One region of the Pseudomonas sp. NPDC087358 genome, then DNA from elsewhere that is predicted to be linked to it. Evidence: riboswitches for the same ligand, from Rfam matches in the RefSeq annotation. Region 1 holds a riboswitch; the other holds the start of a gene.
The links. A riboswitch is a leader RNA that binds a small molecule or an ion and turns the genes downstream of it on or off. The one in region 1 is predicted to bind cobalamin.

Region 1 (10,905 bases):
TTCTTCGACCTGGCGCTGGCGATTTCCGGACCATTGATGGGCGCCATTGCGCTGGGCATGGGTTATGGCTGGATATTCTTCTTCGCCGCGGTGCTGTCGATCTTCGCCCTGGGCCTGACGCTGCTGCTGTCACGCCGCCCGGGCGTGGATACGCGCGTCTGATCGAGCCGCCGCCAGCGCCTGGACAGAAAAAGCTGAACTGCGCCAGGCCGCTTCGGTCGGAAGTAACACATCCCTTCGCAACAGGAGCGTGCGTGTGACCCCCGACCCTGCTGGCTTGAGTGCTTCCTCAACGGACCTCGCCCATGCGCCCGACGTCCACAAACTGCGCGTGCTGACGGTCAATACCCACAAGGGCTTCACTGCGCTGAACCGCCGTTTCATCCTGCCGGAACTACGCGAAGCGGTGCGCAGTACCGGCGCCGATCTGGTGTTTCTGCAAGAGGTGCTGGGCGGCCATGATCGCCACGCCGCGCGCTTTCACGACTGGCCGGTAACCTCTCAGTACGAGTTTCTCGCCGACAGCATGTGGAGCGACTTTGCCTACGGTCGCAATGCGGTTTATCCCGACGGCCATCATGGTAACGCGCTGCTTTCCAAGTACCCGATCCTGCACTACCGCAATCTGGATGTGTCGATCACTGGCCCCGAGCGGCGCGGTCTGCTGCATTGCGTACTGCAGGTGCCGGGACATGATGAGGTGCATGCGATCTGCGTTCATTTGAGCCTGCTGGAGAGCCACCGACAGCTACAGCTGGACCTGCTCTGCGCACTGCTCGATTCCTTGCCTGCCCATGCGCCAGTCGTCATCGCCGGGGATTTCAACGATTGGCAATTGCAGGGCAACAAACGGCTCAATCGCTGCGAATACCTGCATGAGGTGTTCGAGCGCAACCTGGGCCGCCTGGCGAAGACTTATCCGGCGCGCTTCCCGTTGCTTCGCCTGGACCGTATCTACCTGCGAAACGCCACCAGCCATGACCCGAAAATTCTTGGCACCCGACCCTGGACCCATCTGTCGGACCATCTGCCCTTGGCGGTTGAAGTGCACATGTAGGGTTCATGCGCTGCCAAGGCCGTGACCCCCGTGTCGTCGCCACAGCAATACACCGCTTGTCCGGTAAGCCGTTAAATGTTTAAACCATCGCCCGCTTACCTCATCCCAGATAGTGCGAGCCTTACAACTCGCCTTTCCCATAACAAGAGGTATGTGATCATGGCTAACACCGGAAAACAGAACCCTGGCAACGCTGGCAACTTCGCTAATGACCGGCAGAAAGCTTCCGAAGCAGGCAAAAAAGGCGGACAGGCCTCGGGCAGCAGCAATGCCAACCAGGACCGGGCCAAGGGATCCTCCGACGCCAACTCCAGCGACAAGAAAGGTGGCCAGATGCCACAAGGTGGCGCAGGCCGCAAATCCTGATCAATCACTGATCAGCCGACCGAGCGAGGGCGCAAGCTCTCGCTCTTGTGTTTCTGTCATTCGTCAGGATTGATCAGCGGCACCGTGGCATCGCGGTCAAACTGCGAGCCCGGGTCTTCGTTGCCAGGATCGTTATCGACGTCAACTTCCACTTCTTCTTCGCCCGGATGACTGACGCGATGGCGCAGCGGTTCTGCTGGGATGGGTGGCTGGGGGTGCATGGCAATCTCCTCGATGTTCAGATGGGTTGACTCACTGCCTGGTTGACAGGCTGAGCTTAGCTGCCGCTGACCGTCCAATGCACGGCGTCTTCAGCGAACTGTAACTGCTCGACGCGGTGCGCGATGCCGCAAACCAGCGAGTCCTCGGCGCGGATGACCTTTTCCTCTGCCGACAGACACCTGCCTATGTCCAGCGGGTGCGCTGCGCCCTCGGTTTCACTTAGATAGATATTCACGTAGCGCTGCAGGTCGTTGTCCAGACTGCGCAGGTATTCACGCATGCGCGAATGATCCACCGAGCTCTGGTTGAAGTACCAGGTCATCGGGTGAATGAGAAACCGCGAGTGCGGGCAGGCGATCCGCTCCTGTGCGGCCAGGTAGATGACGATGCCCATGGACTCGATATTGCCGCTGTTGAGCGCACGGATGGGCACTGTCAATGATTTGAGAAAGTTGTAGATCGTGAAGCCCAGTGCCGTGCTGCCACCGGCGGTCGACAGGTTCAGCAACAACCCGGTGGCCCCCTTGTCCAGCGCCTCCAGACAGCGATCACGAAAATGCTCGGTGCTGGTCTGATCGACCCCACAATGGAAATGCACGATGTGCTCACTCATCTGTTGCCCTCCGTCTCCGGGCTATTGGCTTTGGCCGTCGCCTGAAGCTTTGGAAGTCGGAACCGCTGCAAAAGTTGCATGCCAGGCCGACAACGAAGTCATTCTGTAATCCTGAAACCAGAGGCAAGCGCCCGGCGCAGGTGTGCCCGCGCGGACAGGTCCTGGATGCCTGCGATCAGCAAGCCGTGCGCAGGTCTTGACGTGCTACAGCAGGCCGACAGCGAACTCCTGGGCGTGCCGATGATCAGTAGCAGACGCGGGGCTATAGTTGACGCTGTAGTTGCGCCTCCACATGACCCCAGACAGGACACCTTCATGAGTCTGCACGACAAGATCATTGGCCGCCTCGGTTTCGGCGCCGCGCCACTGGGCAACATGTTCCGCGAGATCAGTGAGCTCGAAGCCGCCGCCACCGTGCAGTCAGCCTGGGACCAGGGCATTCGCTATTTCGATACCGCACCCATCTACGGCGCAGGCCTGTCCGAGCAGCGTCTGGGCAGCGCTCTGGCCCATGTTCCGCGTGACCAGTACACCCTCAGCACCAAGGTCGGCCGGCTGATCAGCGATGAGCAGGACCAGCAGGCGCGCAGCGGTCCTTTCAGCTACGGATTGAAGAACAAAATCGTCACCGACTACAGCGCCGATGCCACTCTGCGCTCCATCGAAGCCAGCCTCAAGCGCCTGAGTACCGATCGGCTGGACATCGTGTTCGTCCATGACGTGGCGCAGGACGCCCATGGCGATGAATGGATCGAGCATTTCAACGTGGCCCGCAAAGGCGCCTTTCGCACCCTCACCCGCCTGCGTGAAGAGGGGGTGATCAAGGCCTGGGGCCTGGGCGTCAATCGCGTCGAGCCCTGTGAGCTGACCCTGGACCTGCAGGAAGCACGGCCCGACGGCTTCCTGCTGGCCGGGCGCTACTCGCTGCTCGATCACGATCAACCGCTACAGCGCCTGTTCGCCAAGGCCCGCGAGCACCAGGCCGAATTCGTCATCGGCGGCCCCTACAGCTCAGGTGTACTGGTCGGTGGCGAGCATTTCGAGTATCAACAGGCACCCCAGGCGATGCTCGACAAGGTGGCGCACATCCAGGAAATCGCCCGCCAGTATCAAGTCAATATCAAAGCGGCGGCTTTGCAGTTCGTGCTCGCCAACGATCTGGTGGCCGCGGTGATCCCGGGAGCCAGTCGTCCCGAGCGCATTGCAGAAGACGTCGCGGCGTTCCACGCCAAAGTCCCGGACGGCTTCTGGCAGGCCATGCGTGACCAGGGTTTCATTGCCACCCAGGCACCTGTACCGGTCAAGGATTGACCGACGCCGGAACGCGCCGGTAAAAATCAGTCAACGCTGCACAAATTGCCGGCGGTGGAGTCTTCAAGGCCGCCACCGCTGGCATCCCGTCCGGGTACAGATCCAACCCTTGTGCCCCGCCTGAATCCAGCCCGTCTGTAACGTCCTCGTTGACTCATCTGTCATTTGAGTTAGTCTTGCCTGCGCACTGTATACAAAAACAAATACAAATAGCGCCGGAGATTGTTGAACATGCCAGTAGACAACACCCTGGATCCAGACCTTGCCGTCCGTGCCTCGACTGCCGACTATCCGCCCCTGAGCCCCCGTCTTCATAACCATGACCTGGCGCCCAGACGCGCTCAGGGAAGAACCTGGGGTGGATACAGCATCTTTGCTCTGTGGACCAATGATGTACACAATCTTGCGAACTACTCGTTTGCCATCGGCCTCTATGCACTGGGCCTTGGCGGTTGGCAGATCATGCTGTCATTGGCCATCGGTGCGGTGCTGGTTTATCTGTGCATGAACCTGACAGGCGACATGGGGCAGAAGACCGGCGTGCCATTCCCGGTGATCAGCCGGGTCAGTTTCGGCATTTTCGGCGCGCAGATCCCGGCCCTGATCCGGGCGGTGATCGCCATCGCCTGGTTTGGCATTCAGACCTACCTGGCCTCGGTGGTGTTGCGGGTGTTGCTGACCGCGCTGGACCCTGCGCTGGCAGACTACGACCATGATTCCTGGCTCGGTCTTTCCAGCCTGGGCTGGCTGTGTTTCGTCAGCATCTGGCTGGTGCAGTTCGTGATTCTCGCCTACGGCATGGAGATGGTGCGCCGCTACGAAGCATTCGCCGGTCCCGTGATTCTGCTGACGGTGGCCAGCCTTGCGCTGTGGATGTACAGCCAGGCCAACGGGCACATCGCCTGGACGATCAAGGAGCCGCTGCACGGTGCGCAGATGTGGCGCAGTATCTTCGCCGGCAGCGCGCTGTGGCTGGCGATCTACGGCACGCTGATTCTCAATTTCTGCGATTTTTCCCGCTCAGCGCCCTGCAAGAAGACCATTCGCAGAGGCAATTTCTGGGGCCTGCCGATCAACGTGCTGCTGTTCGCCTTCATCACCGTGATCATTTGCGGCGCGCAGTTTTCCATCAACGGTCAGATCATCCAGAGCCCGACCGACATCATCAAGACCATCCCCAGCACGTTCTTTCTGGTGCTCGGCTGCCTGGCGTTTCTGATCGTCACGGTGGCTGTGAACATCATGGCCAACTTCGTCGCACCGGCGTTTGTCCTCAGCAGCCTGGCACCGCGGCACCTGACGTTCCGCCGTGCCGGCATGCTCAGCGCCATCGTCGCAGTGCTGATCCTGCCCTGGAACCTGTACAACAGCCCGGTGGTGATCGTGTATTTCCTCTCCGGTCTGGGCGCCCTGCTCGGCCCACTGTATGGTGTGATCACCGCCGATTACTGGCTGCTGCGCAAGGGCCGGGTCGACGTGCCGCAGCTGTATACCGAGAATCCTGCCGGGCCCTATCACTACTGGCGTGGGGTCAATCCGCGTGCGGTCTGGGCGTTCGTTCCGGCGGCGCTGATTTCGATCATCACCGCTTTGGTTCCGGCGTTCGATTCGGTGTCGTCGTTCTCCTGGCTGATGGGCGCGGCCATTGGCGCGGCGCTTTATCTGTTGCTGGCCGATCGCCGTACAACCTTCAGGGACGTCAGCGGTGAAAGCATCGCCGTGCAGGACGTCCAGCATTGATCCCAAGCAAGAGACCTCACCCATGCGAATTCTGATCGTAAACGTCAACACCACCGAGTCGATGACTCAGACCATCGCCGAGCAGGCGCGTAGCGTCGCCTCGCCCGGCACCGAGATCATCGGCCTGACCCCGCGTTTCGGCGCCGAATCGGTGGAAGGCAATTTCGAGAGTTATCTGGCGGCCATCGCGGTGATGGACCGCGTGCTGTCCTACGACCAGCCCTATGACGCAGTGATCCAGGCCGGGTATGGCGAGCACGGCCGCGAAGGCTTGCAGGAGTTGCTTGAGGTGCCGGTGGTGGACATCACCGAGGCGGCGGCCAGCCTTGCGATGTTGCTGGGGCACAAATATTCGGTGGTCACGACCCTGGACCGCGCCGTGCCGTTGATCGAGGACCGGCTCAAGCTGGCCGGCGTGTTCGAGCGCTGCGCGTCGGTGCGGGCCAGCGGCATGAGCGTGCTGGAACTCGAAGAGCAGCCCGAACGTGCATTGGCAGCCATCGCAGAGCAGGCGGTCGAGGCGGTCAGCAAAGACAAGGCCGAGGTGATCTGCCTGGGTTGTGGCGGCATGGCCGGGCTTGATCAGATGATCCGCGATCGCGCCGGCGTGCCGGTGGTCGATGGGGTCACCGCAGCGGTTGCGCTGGCCGAGTCGCTGGTGCGTCTGGGTCTGAAAACCTCCAAGGTGCGCACCTACGCCAGCCCACGGCCGAAGAAGGTGATCGGCTGGCCGTTTCGGCCATGAGCATCGGCGCCTGTCGTTGATTCGGGCTGCAGGCCGGGCAGAATCGCTGCGCAGTGTCACCGGGCCGCTGATTCGCCCCCGGCTGTCGCCTGTGACAGGCGAATCGTTTACCATCCCCGCCGCCGGTTTCCACTGGGAATTAATAGGGAATCCGCGAGCCCTGATCTCTGGGGCTCAAACGGAACTGTCCCCGCAACTGTAGGCGCTGAGCCCTGCTTCATGATTGCCACTGGGTTGCCCCGGGAAGGCCGAAGCACGGCGATGACGCGCCAGTCAGGAGACCTGCCGGCGAGCGTCAATCATTCACCGGCGGGGTGTCCGGGAAGGACACCCCTGCGCGCCTTGCTGGCGTGATCTGCACTTGCCCCTTTACCGGCGGCGAGTCGGGATGTGCTTTCCAGTGCCTGTTTCGTCGGCAATCAGGTTCACTGGAGATCGCCCTTCATGTCGTCGTACCGCCTTGCCTCCTCGCTTGTGGGCCTGACGCTGTCCATCGCCACGCTCATACCCCAGGCCGCGCTCGCCGCGTCGACCCGCTATCCGCTGACCCTCGACAACTGTGGCGTCGGGCTGACCTTCGCCCAGGTCCCGCACCACGCCGTCACCATCGGCCAGGCAGCCACTGAAATGCTCTACGCCCTGGGCTTGAGCCCTTCGGTGACAGGCACTTCACTGTGGTTCAACGAGGTCCTGGGGCAATACAAGGAGGCCAACGAGCAGATCGAACGCCTGGCCGACAATGCACCCAGCTTCGAGTCGGTCATCGGCAAACGCCCGGACTTGGTGCCGGTGCAGTTCGAGTGGATGGTCGGTCCGCAGGGCGCGGTTGGCACTCGCCAGCAATTCCAGGAACTGAACATCCCCACCTACATCCTGCCTTCGGACTGCGAAGGCAAGAATAATCTGGTCGGCGCCGATGGCACTCGTCTCCAGGCCTTCAGGATCGACACGCTGTACAAGAGCATTGCGCAACTGGCCGAGATCTTCGACGTCCAGGACCGTGGTCAGGCACTGGTTGCCGGTTATCAGGCGCGTCTTGCCAATGCAATGGAGCAGTCCGCAGCGCACCACGGCGAGCAGGTCTCGGCGGTGTTCTGGTTCTCCAGCCCCGACATCAACGTCGACCCTTACGTCGCCGGGCGCAAAGGCATTCCCGACTTCATGCTCAAGACCCTGGGCATGCGCAACATCATCGATTCGGACGAGGAATGGCCGACCGTCGGCTGGGAAACCATCGCCAAGGCCAACCCGACGATTCTGGTGATCGCCCGTATGGACCGGCGGCGCTTCCCCGCCGACGATCATGAGAAAAAACTCGCCTTCCTCAAATCAGACCCGGTGACGCGCAACATGGACGCGGTGAAAAACAACCGCATCGTCATCATGGACGCCAGTGCCATGGAATCCAGCGTGCGGCTGTTCGACGGCATCGAGCAACTGGCCAAAGCCACCCAAAGCGCTGCCGTGAGCCCATGAACATGCTAATTCGAGTGCTGGCTCACGGCACGTGGGTCAGCGTGCTATTGCTGCTGGCGGTGCTGGCCGGCGTCGCCATCGGCGAGACCTCAATCGGCTTGCCGGTGATCTTTCAAGTGCTGGCGAACAAGCTGTGGGCCGCCGGTTACCCGCTCGATGCCATTGATGAGGGCATCGTCTGGAACTACCGACTGACCCGAGCCATCGTCGCCGCCGCCTGTGGCGCGGGGCTGGCGATTTGCGGCGTGGTCCTGCAATCGCTGCTGCGCAACCCGCTGGCCGACCCCTACCTGCTGGGCATCTCCGCCGGGGCCTCGACCGGGGCGGTGCTGGTGGCCATCGTCGGGTTCGGTGCCGGGGCCATTTCGCTGTCCACCGGGGCCTTTGCCGGCGCTGTCGCAGCGTTTGCCCTGGTCGCCCTGCTCGCTCGCGCCTCGCGGGGGCAGACGCCTGCCGGGCAGATCATCCTGGCCGGTATCGCCGGCTCGCAGCTGTTCAATGCGCTGACTTCGTTTCTGATCACCCGCTCGGCCAATGCCGAGCAGGCGCGCGGCATCATGTTCTGGTTACTGGGCAACCTCAGTGGCGTGCGCTGGGCCTCGGTCGGGCTGGCAGTGCCGGTGGTGCTGATCGGTCTGTTGGTCTGTCTGTGGCACAGACGCTCGCTGGATGCCTTCACCTTCGGCGTGGACTCAGCAGCGTCGCTGGGCATTCCGGTGCGTCGGGTACAGACCCTGCTCATCGCCACCGCCGCGCTGGTCACCGCAGTGATGGTGTCGATTGTCGGCTCCATCGGTTTCGTCGGCCTGGTCATCCCCCATGCCGTGCGCATGCTCGCCGGCGTACGTCACGCCCGACTGCTGCCGCTGAGCGCCTTGAGCGGTGCGTTGTTTCTGATTGGCGCCGACGTGCTTTCGCGCACCTTGATCAAGGGCCAGGTGCTGCCCATCGGCGTGATCACCGCGCTGGTCGGTGCACCGGTGTTCGCCTTGATCCTGGCGCACGGAAACCGCAGCCGATGAACGTCATGACAGAGGCAGTCAGCAACGTGCTCAGTGGCATCAACCTGGGCTTGACCCTCAAGGGCGTGCCGTTGCTCAGCGAGGTCACCCTGGCCATTCGCGCTGGCGAGAACCTGGGCATCGTCGGCCCCAACGGTTCGGGCAAATCGACGCTGATCAAACTGCTGGCAGGCATCCAGCGCCCTACCCGCGGCGAGGTGTTCCTGCACGGTCAGCGCCTGTCGGGGATGCGCCGTCGCGACATCGCCCAACAGCTGGCGGTGGTTGAACAGCACGCCGACACCAGCGACTCCATCAGCGTGCTGCAAGCGGTGGAACTGGGGCGTACCCCCTGGCTCTCGGCACTCTCGCCATGGAGTGATGAGCACGCACGCATCGTTTGCCAGGCGATCACCGACGTCAATCTGCAACCACTGCGCCAGCGTCCCTGGCACAGCCTGTCTGGCGGTGAACGGCAGCGTGCGCACATTGCCCGGGCGCTGGCGCAACGTGCGCCGATAGTGCTGCTCGACGAGCCGACCAATCACCTGGATATCCAGCAGCAGCTGTCGATTCTGAAGCTGCTGCAGCAGTTGCCGGTGACCAGCGTCATCGCCCTTCATGACCTCAATCAGGCGTTGGCCTGCGACCGTCTGGCGGTCATGGACAAAGGACGCCTGGTGGCCCTGGGCTCGCCCTTCGAGGTGCTCACCCCAGCATGTCTGCGCGACACTTTCGGCGTGTCCGGTCATTGGCTGACCGATCCGTTTGACGGTTCCAGCATCCTGCGCCTGCGCGCCATCTGACTCGTCAATAGCCGCAGAGTGGGTGTCTGGGCGGGCGGAATCAACAGCGTGCGGCCAGGGCCATCATCAGTTCTAAAGAATCCGCCCGGCAGGCCGACACCGGTATACCATCAGACGGTTTCGCACCCCCATCGCACTGTCCTGATCGACCCGCTGCCTGCGTAGCGGTTGTTTACGCGTGATTAAAGAACAATCAGGAGCGCCGATGAACATCAAACAGAAACTGACCTGGGCCTTTGCGGTAATCGCCTGCCTGCCGATCATCCTGGTCGCGACAATGGTCATCATTAACCTGCGCAGCGACGCGCAAAGCGGCTTCGTCGACAGCAGCGGCCGGGAAATCCGCCAGGTGGCCAATGCCATGCAGTTGTTCTTCGAGGGCATCAGCCAGAACGTCGATTACCTGGCCGCACACCCGTTGATCACCGGCACTGGCGAAGGCGTCAAAAGCTACATGACCGCCCAGGCACCGGACATCCCGCTGTCCGATGTCGACAAGCAACTGTTCGGCTTTTTCGCCGGTATTGCCCAGAGCCATCCGGCCTATTCCTATGTCTCCTACGGGCTTGCCAACGGCACCTACGCGTACTGGCCGGGCGACCCGAAAATGGCCAGCTACGATCCACGCCAGCGTCCCTGGTACAAGAGCGCCCTGGCCAACCCCGGCAAGACCACGCGCACCGAGGCCTATTACTGGGCCGGTGACGATGCGGTGCTGGTCAGCACCGTACGCGCAGTCAACAACGCCCTGGGCAGCTCGGGTGGTGTGGTCAATATCGATGTATCGCTTAAACAGCTGACCACCATCGTCAAGCAGATCAAGCTGGGCGAAAGCGGTTACCTGATGCTGATCGAAAACAACGGCACGGTGCTGGTCGATCCCAAGCAGCCGGAACACAATTTCAAGAAGCTGGGTGACTTGGGTGACGGCTTCAGCCAGTTGGCCAAGGCAGGGCCTGGGCTGATCAGGGTCCAGATCAATGGCGAACATTTCATGGCCAACGTGTTCCCCTCCGATCAATTGGGCTGGAGCTTCATCGGCTTGATCAAGCAGGACGAAGTCATGGCCTCGGCTACCCGCCTGGCCTGGCTGATCGGCGTGATTGCAGCAGTGCTGGCGGTGGTGTTTGCCATCCTCGGCGCAAGCTTTGCGACCCTGATCGTGCGCCCGATTCGTGGCGTGGCCAGCGGCTTGGAGGGCATCGCCCAGGGCGAAGGTGACCTGACCAAGAGCCTGTTGGTACGCGGCAAGGACGAAACCGCGCAGCTGGCCAACTGGTTCAACCAGTTTCTGGCGGCGATCCGTGGGCTGATCCAGCATATCGGCCTGGCGGCGACCAAGATTCTCGACAGCTCCACCAGCTCGACCCGGGTATCCAATGACATGGCCGAAGCCGCCGGCCGTCAACGGGAAGCGGTGGACATGGTCTCGACCGCCTTTCACGAAATGGTCGCCACCGCCAACGAGGTCGCCCGCTCCTGCAGCCAGGCCGCCGAATCGGCCGACAGCGGTCAGCGCCAGGCGCGCGAAGGACAGCGGCAGATCGACGATGCCGTGAGCAGTGTCG
Region 2 (10,905 bases), on a different contig from region 1:
ACACCGAGTGAATTGCCTCGCGCACCGGGTTGTTGCCACGGAAGGAGAACGACACGTTGGATACGCCGCCCGAGGTCAGGGCATAGGGCAGTTCGTCGCGGATGTAGGCGCAGGCATTGATGAAGTCGACCGCGTAGTTGTTGTGCTCCTCGATGCCGGTGGCGACGGCGAAGATGTTCGGGTCGAAAATGATGTCTTCCGGCGGGAAGCCGACTTCGTTGACCAGAATGTCGTAGGAGCGTTTGCAGATTTCTTTCTTGCGCGCCTCGGTGTCGGCCTGACCGGCTTCGTCGAAGGCCATGACCACCACGGCGGCGCCATAACGCTTGCACAACCTGGCGTGATGAATGAACTGCTCCACGCCTTCCTTCATGCTGATCGAGTTGACGATGCCCTTGCCCTGGATGCACTTGAGGCCGGCTTCGATCACTTCCCATTTGGAGGAGTCGATCATGATCGGCACCCGGGAAATGTCCGGCTCGCCGGCGATCAGGTTGAGGAAGGTGACCATGGCCTTCTTCGAGTCCAGCATGCCCTCGTCCATGTTGATGTCGATCACCTGGGCGCCGGCTTCGACCTGTTGCAGGGCGACTTCCAAGGCTTCGGTGTAGTTGTCTTCACGGATCAGGCGGGCGAAACGGGCGGAGCCGGTGATGTTGGTGCGCTCGCCGACGTTGACGAACAGCGAGCTGCGATCAATGGTGAACGGCTCAAGACCCGACAGGCGGCAGGCCTTGGGGATGTCCGGGATCACCCGTGGCGCGTAGCCGGCGACGATGTTGGCGATGGCCTTGATGTGCGCCGGCGTGGTGCCGCAGCAGCCGCCGACAATGTTCAGAAAGCCGCTCTGGGCGAATTCTTCGATGACCGCAGCGGTCTGGTTCGGCGCCTCGTCGTATTCGCCGAATTCGTTGGGCAGGCCGGCGTTGGGGTGGGCGGAAACGTGGGTCTGCGCCTTGTTCGACAGCTCTTCCAGATACGGCCGCAGCTCGCTGGCGCCCAAGGCGCAGTTGAGGCCGACCGAAATCGGGTTGGCGTGACGCACCGAGTTCCAGAACGCTTCGGTGGTCTGCCCGGACAGGGTACGGCCCGAGGCGTCGGTGATGGTGCCGGAGATCATGATCGGCAATTGGAAACCCAACTCCTCGTACACGCCCTGCACGGCAAAGATCGCCGCCTTGGCGTTGAGGGTGTCGAAGATGGTTTCGATGAGGATCATGTCCGCACCGCCTTCGATCAGGCCCTTGGTGGCCTCGGTGTAGTTCTCCACCAGTTCGTCAAAGGTGACGTTGCGATAGCCGGGGTTGTTGACGTCAGGCGACAGCGAGCAGGTGCGGCTGGTAGGGCCCAGGACGCCCGCGACAAAGCGCGGCTTGTCCGGGGTCTCCAGGGTCTTGGCGTCGGCGACCTTGCGGGCAAGGCGCGCGCCCTCGACGTTGAGTTCGTACACCAGCGCTTCCATGCCGTAGTCGGCCTGGGACACCTGTGTGGCGTTGAAGGTGTTGGTTTCGAGGATGTCGGCGCCGGCGTCCAGGTATTCCTTTTCGATGGCCCCGATCACATCCGGGCGCGTGAGGATCAGCAGGTCGTTGTTGCCCTTGACGTCGCTCGGCCATTCGGCAAAACGCTTGCCGCGGTAGTCTTCTTCTTCCAGGCGATAGCTCTGGATCATGGTACCCATGCCGCCATCGAGAATCAGGATCCGCTCTTTGAGAGCCTGCTGGAGTGCTTGAAGACGCGCGCTGCGATCTGACATGAAGATTACCCGGATGAAGAAATGCGAAATAAGGTGTTGCCCAAAGGTGCGAAATGATAGCAAACCTGTACCGTTTTAAACCGTTACGAGATTTACATGAATTCTGTTCATGTTGATGGCAGCTTGCCACGGGTAGAATTGGCGGGTTTCTTGTTTTCAGGACGTCCGTTCCATGTTGCATCGCTTGTTCGCCAATGCCTTGGCTGTAGTGTTTTGCGGTGCAGCGTTCGCGCAGTCGCCCGCTCCGCCGCCCGCGATCTCCTACAGCCGGGATATTCAGCCGATCTTCACCGAGAAGTGCGTAGCCTGCCACGCCTGCAATGATGCCGCCTGTCAGCTGAACCTGGGCAGCGGCGAAGGTGTACTGCGCGGCGCGTCCAAGGTGCCGGTGTATCAGGGCGATCGCAGCACGGCGGTGGCTCCGACGCGGATTTTCTACGATGCCGATGGTCCCGACGCCTGGCGCAAAAAGGGCTTTTATTCAGTGCTCGACGGCCAGAGCAACCAGGCGGCACTGATGGCGAGGATGCTCGAGTTCGGCCATGCCACGCCACTGGTGCCCAATGCCCGGCTGCCGGACGACATCATGTTGGGGCTCGGTCGGCAGAACATGTGCCCGCTGCCGCAGGAGTTCGAGGGCTATACCAAGGCGCACCCCGGCCAGGGCATGCCACTGGCGGTCACCGGGCTCACCGATGTGCAGTACAACACTCTGCAAAGCTGGCTGGCGTCCGGGGCCCCGGTGGAGCGCACGCCGTTGCAGGCAAGTCCCGAGGAGGCTTCGCAGATAATCGATTGGGAAACCCTGCTCAATCGTCCGGGCTCGACCGAGGCGCTGGTCGGTCGCTGGCTGTTCGAGCATCTGTTTCTGGCGCACATCTACTTCACCGATGGCGAGCCGGGGCATTTCTTTCAATGGGTGCGTTCGCGCACGCCAAGCGGGCAGCCGGTGGACCTGATCGCCACACGTCGTCCCGACGACGATCCGGGCACTCTCTTCTATTACCGCCTGCTGCCGGTGCAGGGCGTGATCGTGCACAAGACGCACATCACCTACCCGATGGGCCCGCAGAAGCTGGCACGGGTCAAGCAGCTGTTCTATAGCGGCAGCTGGCACGCCAGTGCATTGCCGGGCTACGGTCCGCAGCACCGCGCCAACCCGTTCGAGACCTTCAAGGAAATCCCGGCGGTGGCCCGTTACCAGTTCATGCTCGATAACGCCGAATACTTCGTGCGCACTTTCATCCGCGGCCCGGTCTGCCGCGGCGAGATCGCCACCGACGTGATCCGCGATCACTTCTGGACGCTGTTCCAGGAGCCGGCTCACGACCGTTACATCACCGATGCCGCCTATCGCGCCAAGGCCACGCCGCTGTTGGCGATGCCGGGGCAGAACGATGATGTGGGCAGCGTGCTGAGTGTGTGGCACGACTACCGCGACAGGCGCAACGAGTACGGAGACCTGCGCAGCGACGCCTATGCGCACATGCCGCCGCCAGGCTGGGCCACCCTGTGGGCCGGAAACGACAACGCCTTGCTGACGATCTTTCGGCATTTCGACAGTGCTTCGGTGAACAAGGGGCTGATCGGCGAATTGCCCAACAGCGTGTGGCTGTTCGACTACCCGCTGCTGGAGCGCACCTATTACCAGTTGGCGGTGAATTTCGACGTTTATGGCAACGTCTCGCATCAGGTGCAGACGCGTCTGTATTTCGACCTGATTCGCAACGGCGCCGAGGTCAACTTCCTGCGTCTGATGCCGGCCAACAAGCGTGACGAGATCCTCGGCAGCTGGTACCAGAACAGTGGCAAGGTGAAGATGTGGCTGGATTACCAGGCCATCGACGACGACACCCCGACCGGCATGAAGCTCGATGAGAAGGACCCCAAGAGTGATTTCGAGCGCAAGTTGATCGAGCGGGCCGCAACCCTGAATGTGACACCGGATCCTATCAACCGCTGCAGCGGCGCGTTTTGCTCACGCCAGGGGCTCGATCCGGTGTTCAGCGATGTGGAGCAGACCCTCAGTCGCCTGGTCTCCCGTCCCGCAGCAGGTTTGAAAGTCATCAATCAGTTGCCGGAAGCGACGATGCTGCGCATTCAGGACGGCAATGGCAAACGCATCGTCTACAGCCTGCTGCGCAATCGCGTGCACAGCAACGTGGCGTTCCTGCTGGGCGAGGTGTATCGCTATCAGCCGGGGCTGGACAGTCTGACGATCTACCCGGGCGTGCTCAGCAGCTACCCCAATTTCATGTTCAATATTCCCGCCAGCGACGTGCACGCCTTTGTCGATGCGATGGAGCAGGCCAGGGATGACAAGGCCGCGTTCGAGCGGATCGTCCAGCGCTGGGGCGTGCGTCGCAGCCATCCGCTGTTCTGGAGCTATTTCCATGAGCTGGACCAGTACATTCGTGAGACCGAGCCGCAGGAAGCGGGGGTGCTGGACATGAATCGGTATGAGAATCTCTGAGTTCTGCGCCACTTTCCTGTAGCCGTCCGGCTTGCCGGTGGTAGCGCGCAAAGTCGCTGCCGCCAGCAAGCCGGACCGCGACAGGGGTATTGGACCGGGGAAAAAAATGAGTCCCTGACACAACTGAATCGCCAACACGCTCACGCCTACAGGTACTGGGCGAAACCGCAAAACCCTTGTAGAACATGGCCTGCAGCCATTATGCAGCCCGTCGATCCAGCCGAACCTTTTGCGCAAAACCCAAGTCGGAGCCTGTGAGTCGTCCCGAGAAATGCGGCCTTTTCGAGGTCCCGAATCGTGGGTCAAATCCGTGTAAGCAAGAGGTTGCAGATGTTGATTTCGGTTCAAGCCCTGCGGGCACTCGCCGCGTGGGCCGTAGTGTGTCACCACTTCATGCAGATTTTTTTCGATTTTCATCCAAGCGGCCCGGTCGGGCGGTTTTTCACTGAAAAAGGCGCCGTTGGCGTCGACATCTTCTTCGTCATCAGTGGTCTGGTGATTTACCTGTCCACGGTGGACAAGGATATGCCCGCCAGCCGTTTCATGCTCAACCGCATCATTCGAATCGTCCCTGCGTACTGGCTCTATACCCTGGTCATGGGCCTGCTGGTGGTGGTCGCCCATCCGCTGCTGCCGCATCAGGTGGTCGACTGGCAGAGCTTCATCCTGTCGTTGATGTTCATCCCCTCGGAAAACCCCGGCGGTTATGGCCTGTACCCGACATTGAACGTCGGCTGGACGCTGAACTACGAAATGTTGTTCTACGTGCTGTTCTCGATGGTTTTCCTGTTCCAGCAACGTCTGCGACCGTTGATCATCGGCGCCGCCCTGTTCGCCGTGACCGACGTACTGGGGCGCTCGGGGTTGATCAGCCGATTCTATGCCAATGACATCGTTTATGAGTTCCTGCTCGGCATCGGCATCGGGGTCATCTACCGTCGCGGCTGGATTACCGAACGTCTGTGGCTGCCGTTGCTGGCCATCGGCGCGGCATTGCTGGCCATCAAGCAACTGCAGCCTGACCTGCGATTTATCCATTGGGGCATCCCCAGCGCGGTGATCGTAGTGGCGTGCATTTCGCTGGAGCCCTACATGCGTGGCAGTCGCCTACTGAAAACCATGGGCGATTGTTCGTATTCGGTGTACTTGCTGCATGTTCTGGTGCTGTACTGCGGCTGGCTGGTCACCGAGCGCTATGGGGTCAATCCGTATGCCGCGTTCGCCGTGTGTGTCCCGGTGATCGCGTTGGGCGCCTGGCTCAGTTACGAATGGATCGAGAAGGGCCTGTACCGACGGATGAAAGGCTGGCTGGACAGCAGAAGGGCGGTCCGGGAAGCGGCGCTGCCCTGATCCCTTGATGGGCGCGGCTTTACCTGAGCGAATTACTAGGACTTTGTCAGTTGCCGTGGATTGGCGTAAACTGCGCCCACGTCTGCGAGGAATTTTCATGACCGCTATTACTATTACCGATGCCGCCCACGATTACCTGGCCGATCTGCTGCAAAAGCAGAACACCCCCGGCATCGGCATCCGCGTGTTTATTACCCAGCCTGGCACCCAATACGCTGAAACCTGCATTGCCTACTGCAAGCCGGGCGAAGAGAAACCGGAAGACAAGGCCATTGGCCTGAAAAGCTTCACCGCCTGGATCGACTCCTTCAGCGAGGCGTTTCTGGACGATGCAGTGGTCGACTATGCCACTGACCGCATGGGCGGCCAGCTGACCATCAAGGCGCCAAACGCCAAAGTACCGATGGTCAATGCCGACAGCCCGATCAACGAGCGCATCAACTACTACCTGCAGACCGAGATCAACCCGGGTCTGGCCAGCCATGGCGGTCAGGTCACCCTGATCGACGTGGTCGAGGAAGATCAAGCCAACATCGCCGTGTTGCAGTTCGGTGGCGGCTGTCAGGGCTGCGGCCAGGCTGACGTGACGCTCAAGGAAGGCATCGAGCGCACCTTGCTCGAGCGCATCCCCGAGCTGTCGGGCGTGCGTGACGTCACCGACCACACTCAGAAAGAAAACGCTTACTACTAAGCGACTTTGCCTGACTCGAAAAGCCCCGACTGGTTCGGGGCTTTTTGTTTTGTGTGGGTTTTAAGTCCGGTGCCCACACCTGTTTTTTATTTTTGCTTCTAAATCCGCGGTAGTCCAGACACCACAAATCGCGACTTGGGTGCAGGCCAAACCAGGAGCAAGCAATCTTGGTGACTTTTGTCGCTTTTCAAAAGTCACTCGCCGAAGGCGAAACGCTTCTGCCGCCAGGCAGCGCTAAAACCAGCGCGATTCACTCAAGGCCTGAACACATGCGCATGCCCGGCGCGGTACAGCGATGACTCGCTGAACACATCATTGCCCAGCACCCGGCCGACGATGATCAGCGCAGTGCGGCGAAAGCCTTTGGCTTGCACCTTAAACTCGATGTCAGCGAGCGTGCCGACCACCCAGTCCTGGTCCGGCCAGCTGGCGCGGTGAACCACGGCGATTGGGCAGTCGCTGCCGTAGTGTGGGCTCAGCTCGGCGACGATTTTCCCCAGATGATTGACCCCCAGATGAATCGCCATGGTCGCCTTGTGCCGCGCCAGGTCGCCCAGCGCTTCGCCCTCGGGCATGGCGGTCTTGTCGGCGTAGCGGGTAAGGATGACGCTCTGCGAGATGTCCGGCAGGGTCAGTTCGGTGCCGAGCAGTGCGGCGCAGGCGGCTGCGGCGGTCACCCCGGGGATGATCTCGAACGGGATTTGCAACTGGCGCAGGCAGCGAATCTGCTCGCCGATGGCGCCGTACAGGCTGGGGTCGCCCGAGTGCACGCGGGCGACGTCCTGGCCGTTTGCATGAGCAGATTTCATCAAGTCGATGATCTGCTCCAGATGCAGTTCAGCGCTGTTGGTCACCTGCACGGCGTGATGACCCTGCAGCACGGCCTCGGGCACCAGCGATCCGGCATAGATGATCACCGGGCATGTGCGAATCAGACGCTGGCCCTTGATCGTGATCAGGTCAGGGTCGCCAGGGCCTGCACCGATGAAAAAAACGGTCATGGGGTCTCCAGACGCTATTGAGGTTCAAGCATTGTGTCAGGGTTGAATACGCACCTGAAGCAGTCCGGCTTGCCGGCGCAGGCGTGCGCAAGATCGCCACCGCCGGCAGGCCGACTGCTACAGGGGCTCGTGGCCGGCCAAGGCAAAGGTCACCTGCGAGCTGTTGGTGCGCGGGATCAGCAGCTTGGCAGCACGGTTCGACAAGCGCGAAGCCATCGCCAGCGCCGCGCTTTCCGCGACGCCATAACAGCCGGTGTGTTCGAACGCTATCGCTGAGCGATGGGTCAACTGCGGTTCAAAGCCGGCCAGCTGCTCAGCGCTGAAAAACGTCAGCGGCAACGTCAGTTGCTGCGCCAGTTCCAGCAGCCCAGGCTCCGACGATTTGTTGTCGATGGAGGCCAGGGCGGTGATGTCGGACAGCGACAGTCGATGTTCCAGCAGGCTGACCTCGATCAAGCCCATGAGCACCGACGCCGGGCAGTCGCGTTGGCAGCCCAGGCCGATCACCAGTATCGGCCGGTCGCCGGCCGCAGTCATACGGCGTGGTTCAGACCGGAGTGAGCCGAGGACGCCTCGCTGCGGCGGAACAGCCAGGCGCTGATCAGGCCCATGGCGACCCAGAACACGGCGTTGGTCAGCAGAGAGGCGATCTTGAATTGCGCTTGCAGGGCTTCAGGTGCCAGCGAGGCATGCACTTCAGGCTGCGGCGCACCGACCAGATGAGGCACCACCAGAATCGCCACACCCAGGACTTTGAGCAGCCAGTTGTGGGCAAACACGATCAGGGCAAGCCCCGCGGCGGTGGAGGCTGCGGTGCCGACCCACCAGATCTGCCGTTGAGTCAGGTCCGCGGCAGCGGTTCCCGGCAACTCGGGGGGCAGGCCCAGAGTGGGTGCCAGCACGAACACGGCAAGACCGGCCAGGCCCCACAACGCGCCCTCACGAACGGTGCGCGGGGTGCGCAGGGTGTAGAGCGCCGCCAGCATCAGGGCAAAGCCCACGGCGACCACCAGATTGCCGCCGGTGGTGGACAGCACGCGCTGCCAGCCGTCTTCGGGCTCCCAGGCTTGTTGGTCATGGACATGACCGGCCATGGCCCCTGCATGCTCATGCTCATGTGCCTGGGCGGCGGGGGCTTTCTCGTAGGTTTCGGCCTGCAGGATCAACGGTGCGACCCAGAAACTTTGCAGCAAAGTCAGCAGCAGGGCGGCGAGCAGTCCGGTGAAACCGGCCGTTTGAGCGATACGCTTGAACATGGCGGCAGGTCTCAGTGGCACGGAAAGGCAGAGCTGTGACGGGTGTCGTGCGCGGCATTGTGCACGGCGTCGATGTGCGAGAAACCGGCGAAATACACCAGGCACGCGCCGAGGATCATCGCGCTGATGGCAGCGCTGAGGCGTTGGCTCTGGGTGCTGATGTTGCTGGACGTCTGGCTGGTTGTGCTGATCGACATGGCGCTTCCCTCTGAAATGTCAGCGGACGGGAAGGCGCAGGGAAAACCACTGACCCACGTCAGTAGTCAACTCAACAGCGCCCGCCCACCGCGGGTTTGTTATGTGTCGTTGTCGGGCCGGTCTCCGGGCTTGCGAGGGACACATGCAGCACATGCCTTCAAGAATCGCCTTCCCATATCGCTTTCCGACACAGTGGATCTGACTCTTCACTCGCTTACCGTTGCGGGGGCAGCGCCGGACTTGCACAAGCCTTGAGGCCTGAACGCACCGGTTTCCCGTTTCACCCTGTGAAGGGCACCCGTAACAAGGTGTGTAGGAAAGCATGCAGCAGCACCTCAGTCAACCAACGGGGGCTGGTTGCGCATCCCCTGTAGGAGTGAGCTTGCTGGCGATTGCCATCGACCGTTCCACATCAGGTCGCCTGGCCAGGTTGATCGCGAGCAAGCTCATTCCTAAACGAGGCCTCAGTCCCGAAGATTTTTGCTCGTTGACCTTCCCCGGACCACTGCGTAGCCTTGCGCACTTGAGGTTCGCTGCTCCGGTTCTCACCGGCGCGGCGCTAAGAAGGGAATGTGGTCCATGCCACAGCTGCCCCCGCAACTGTAAACGGTCATGTTCATTGCATAGCCACTGCGCAAGCGGGAAGGCGCGATGAATGCCGGTCGCCTGATGACCTTTCAGCGACTGGCCGCCGTAAGCCAGGAGACCTGCCTCGACCCGGGCCTGCTGTTCGAACAGCGCCCTCAGCAATTCTCATTATTACCGGGCGGGGTGATCCGGTGGCGAAGCGAACCGCATGCCTGTCATTGATCGGCGGCCGCGCGGTTCTCGTCCAGTCTGCCCGCCGCAAAGCTCAAGGGCATCCGATGAAAACACTGGCCAAACTTCCCGTCACCATCGTCACCGGCTTTCTGGGTTCGGGTAAAACTACCCTGTTGCGGCATATGCTCGATAACGCCCAGGGGCGTCGTATCGCGGTGATCGTCAACGAATTCGGCGAGCTGGGCATCGACGGTGAAATCCTCAAGCAATGCACCATCGGCTGCACCGAAGAAGAGGCCAATGGCCGCGTCTACGAGCTGGCCAACGGCTGCCTGTGTTGCACCGTGCAGGAAGAATTCTTCCCGGTGATGCAGGAACTGGTCGCGCGGCGCGGCGATCTGGATCACATCCTCATCGAAACCTCTGGCCTGGCCCTGCCCAAGCCGCTGGTCCAGGCTTTCCAATGGCCGGAAATCCGCAACGCCTGCACAGTCGACGCGGTGATCACCGTGGTCGACAGCCCGGCGGTGCTCGCCGGTACCTTCGCCGCATTCCCGGATCAGGTCGATGCGCAGCGTAAACTCGACCCGAACCTGGATCACGAATCGCCGCTGCACGAACTGTTCGCTGATCAACTGGCCAGCGCCGACCTGGTGATTCTGAACAAGGCCGATATGCTCGACGTCGATGCACTGGCCGCCGTGCGCGCCGAAGTCGCCGAAGAACTGCCGCCGGCGGTGAAAGTCATTGAAGCGAGCAAAGGCCAGCTGCCGATCAGCGTTCTGCTGGGCGTGGGTGCCGAGTCCGAGCTGCACATCGATGGGCGCAAGACTCACCATGATCACCACGAAGGCGATGACCACGACGACCACGATCATGACGCCTTCGATTCCATCTCCATCTCGCTGCCGCAAGCCGACGAAGCGCTGTTGCTCGACGCCCTGACCCAGGCAGTGGTGCAGCACGGCATTTTGCGCGTCAAAGGTTTTGCGGCGATTCCCGGCAAGCCGATGCGCCTGCTGGTGCAAGGCGTCGGTACACGCTTCGACAAGCATTTCGACCGCGCCTGGAAGGCTGACGAACAGCGCCTGACCCAGTTGGTGCTGATCGGTCAGGACCTGGACGCAGCCGTCCTCGAAGCCCAGCTGCGCGCCGCCGTTGAGGTCAAGGGTTAACCATGCACCTGCTGCGCACCCAGCCCGGAGGCTTCGTCCCCGATGACAGCATCGCTGACCTTGGGCAAACGCCTGCCGAGCTGGTGATCCTGTGCAGCGGCGATTCCCACCTGGCGTTGCTGGCTGAGACCGCGCAGCAATTGCCAGACGATTACCCGAGTCTGCGTCTGGCCAACCCCATGCAGGTGCAGAACCACGCTTCGGTGGATCTGTATGTCGACCAGGTGCTGCGCCACGCCAAGG

Region 2: it holds a riboswitch for cobalamin, as region 1 does, so the genes downstream of both, ACI2KS_RS09575 (CbtB-domain containing protein) here and ACI2KS_RS09805 (ABC transporter substrate-binding protein) in region 1, are expected to answer to the same signal.

What each region holds. Positions count from the first base shown of each region.
Region 1 is NZ_JBJDOA010000004.1:16,938-27,842, reverse strand. It holds gene ACI2KS_RS09845 (MFS transporter) at 1-162, shown strand, start outside; gene ACI2KS_RS09840 (endonuclease/exonuclease/phosphatase family protein) at 278-1,057, shown strand; gene ACI2KS_RS09835 (KGG domain-containing protein) at 1,217-1,423, shown strand; gene ACI2KS_RS09830 (hypothetical protein) at 1,480-1,644, opposite strand; gene ACI2KS_RS09825 (ATP-dependent Clp protease proteolytic subunit) at 1,701-2,258, opposite strand; gene ACI2KS_RS09820 (aldo/keto reductase) at 2,574-3,569, shown strand; gene ACI2KS_RS09815 (NCS1 family nucleobase:cation symporter-1) at 3,801-5,309, shown strand; gene ACI2KS_RS09810 (aspartate/glutamate racemase family protein) at 5,332-6,054, shown strand; cobalamin riboswitch at 6,161-6,359, shown strand; gene ACI2KS_RS09805 (ABC transporter substrate-binding protein) at 6,499-7,530, shown strand; gene ACI2KS_RS09800 (FecCD family ABC transporter permease) at 7,533-8,552, shown strand; gene ACI2KS_RS09795 (ABC transporter ATP-binding protein) at 8,549-9,337, shown strand; partial or broken gene ACI2KS_RS09790 (cache domain-containing protein) at 9,543-10,631, shown strand; gene ACI2KS_RS09785 (methyl-accepting chemotaxis protein) at 10,722-10,905, shown strand, end outside.
Region 2 is NZ_JBJDOA010000003.1:600,813-611,717, forward strand. It holds gene metH (methionine synthase) at 1-1,756, opposite strand, end outside; gene ACI2KS_RS09545 (fatty acid cis/trans isomerase) at 1,929-4,229, shown strand; gene ACI2KS_RS09550 (acyltransferase family protein) at 4,560-5,579, shown strand; gene nfuA (Fe-S biogenesis protein NfuA) at 5,677-6,270, shown strand; gene cobM (precorrin-4 C(11)-methyltransferase) at 6,525-7,271, opposite strand; gene ACI2KS_RS09565 (cobalamin biosynthesis protein) at 7,389-7,808, opposite strand; gene ACI2KS_RS09570 (CbtA family protein) at 7,805-8,527, opposite strand; gene ACI2KS_RS09575 (CbtB-domain containing protein) at 8,539-8,724, opposite strand; cobalamin riboswitch at 8,822-9,042, opposite strand; cobalamin riboswitch at 9,236-9,455, shown strand; gene cobW (cobalamin biosynthesis protein CobW) at 9,592-10,662, shown strand; gene cobN (cobaltochelatase subunit CobN) at 10,665-10,905, shown strand, end outside.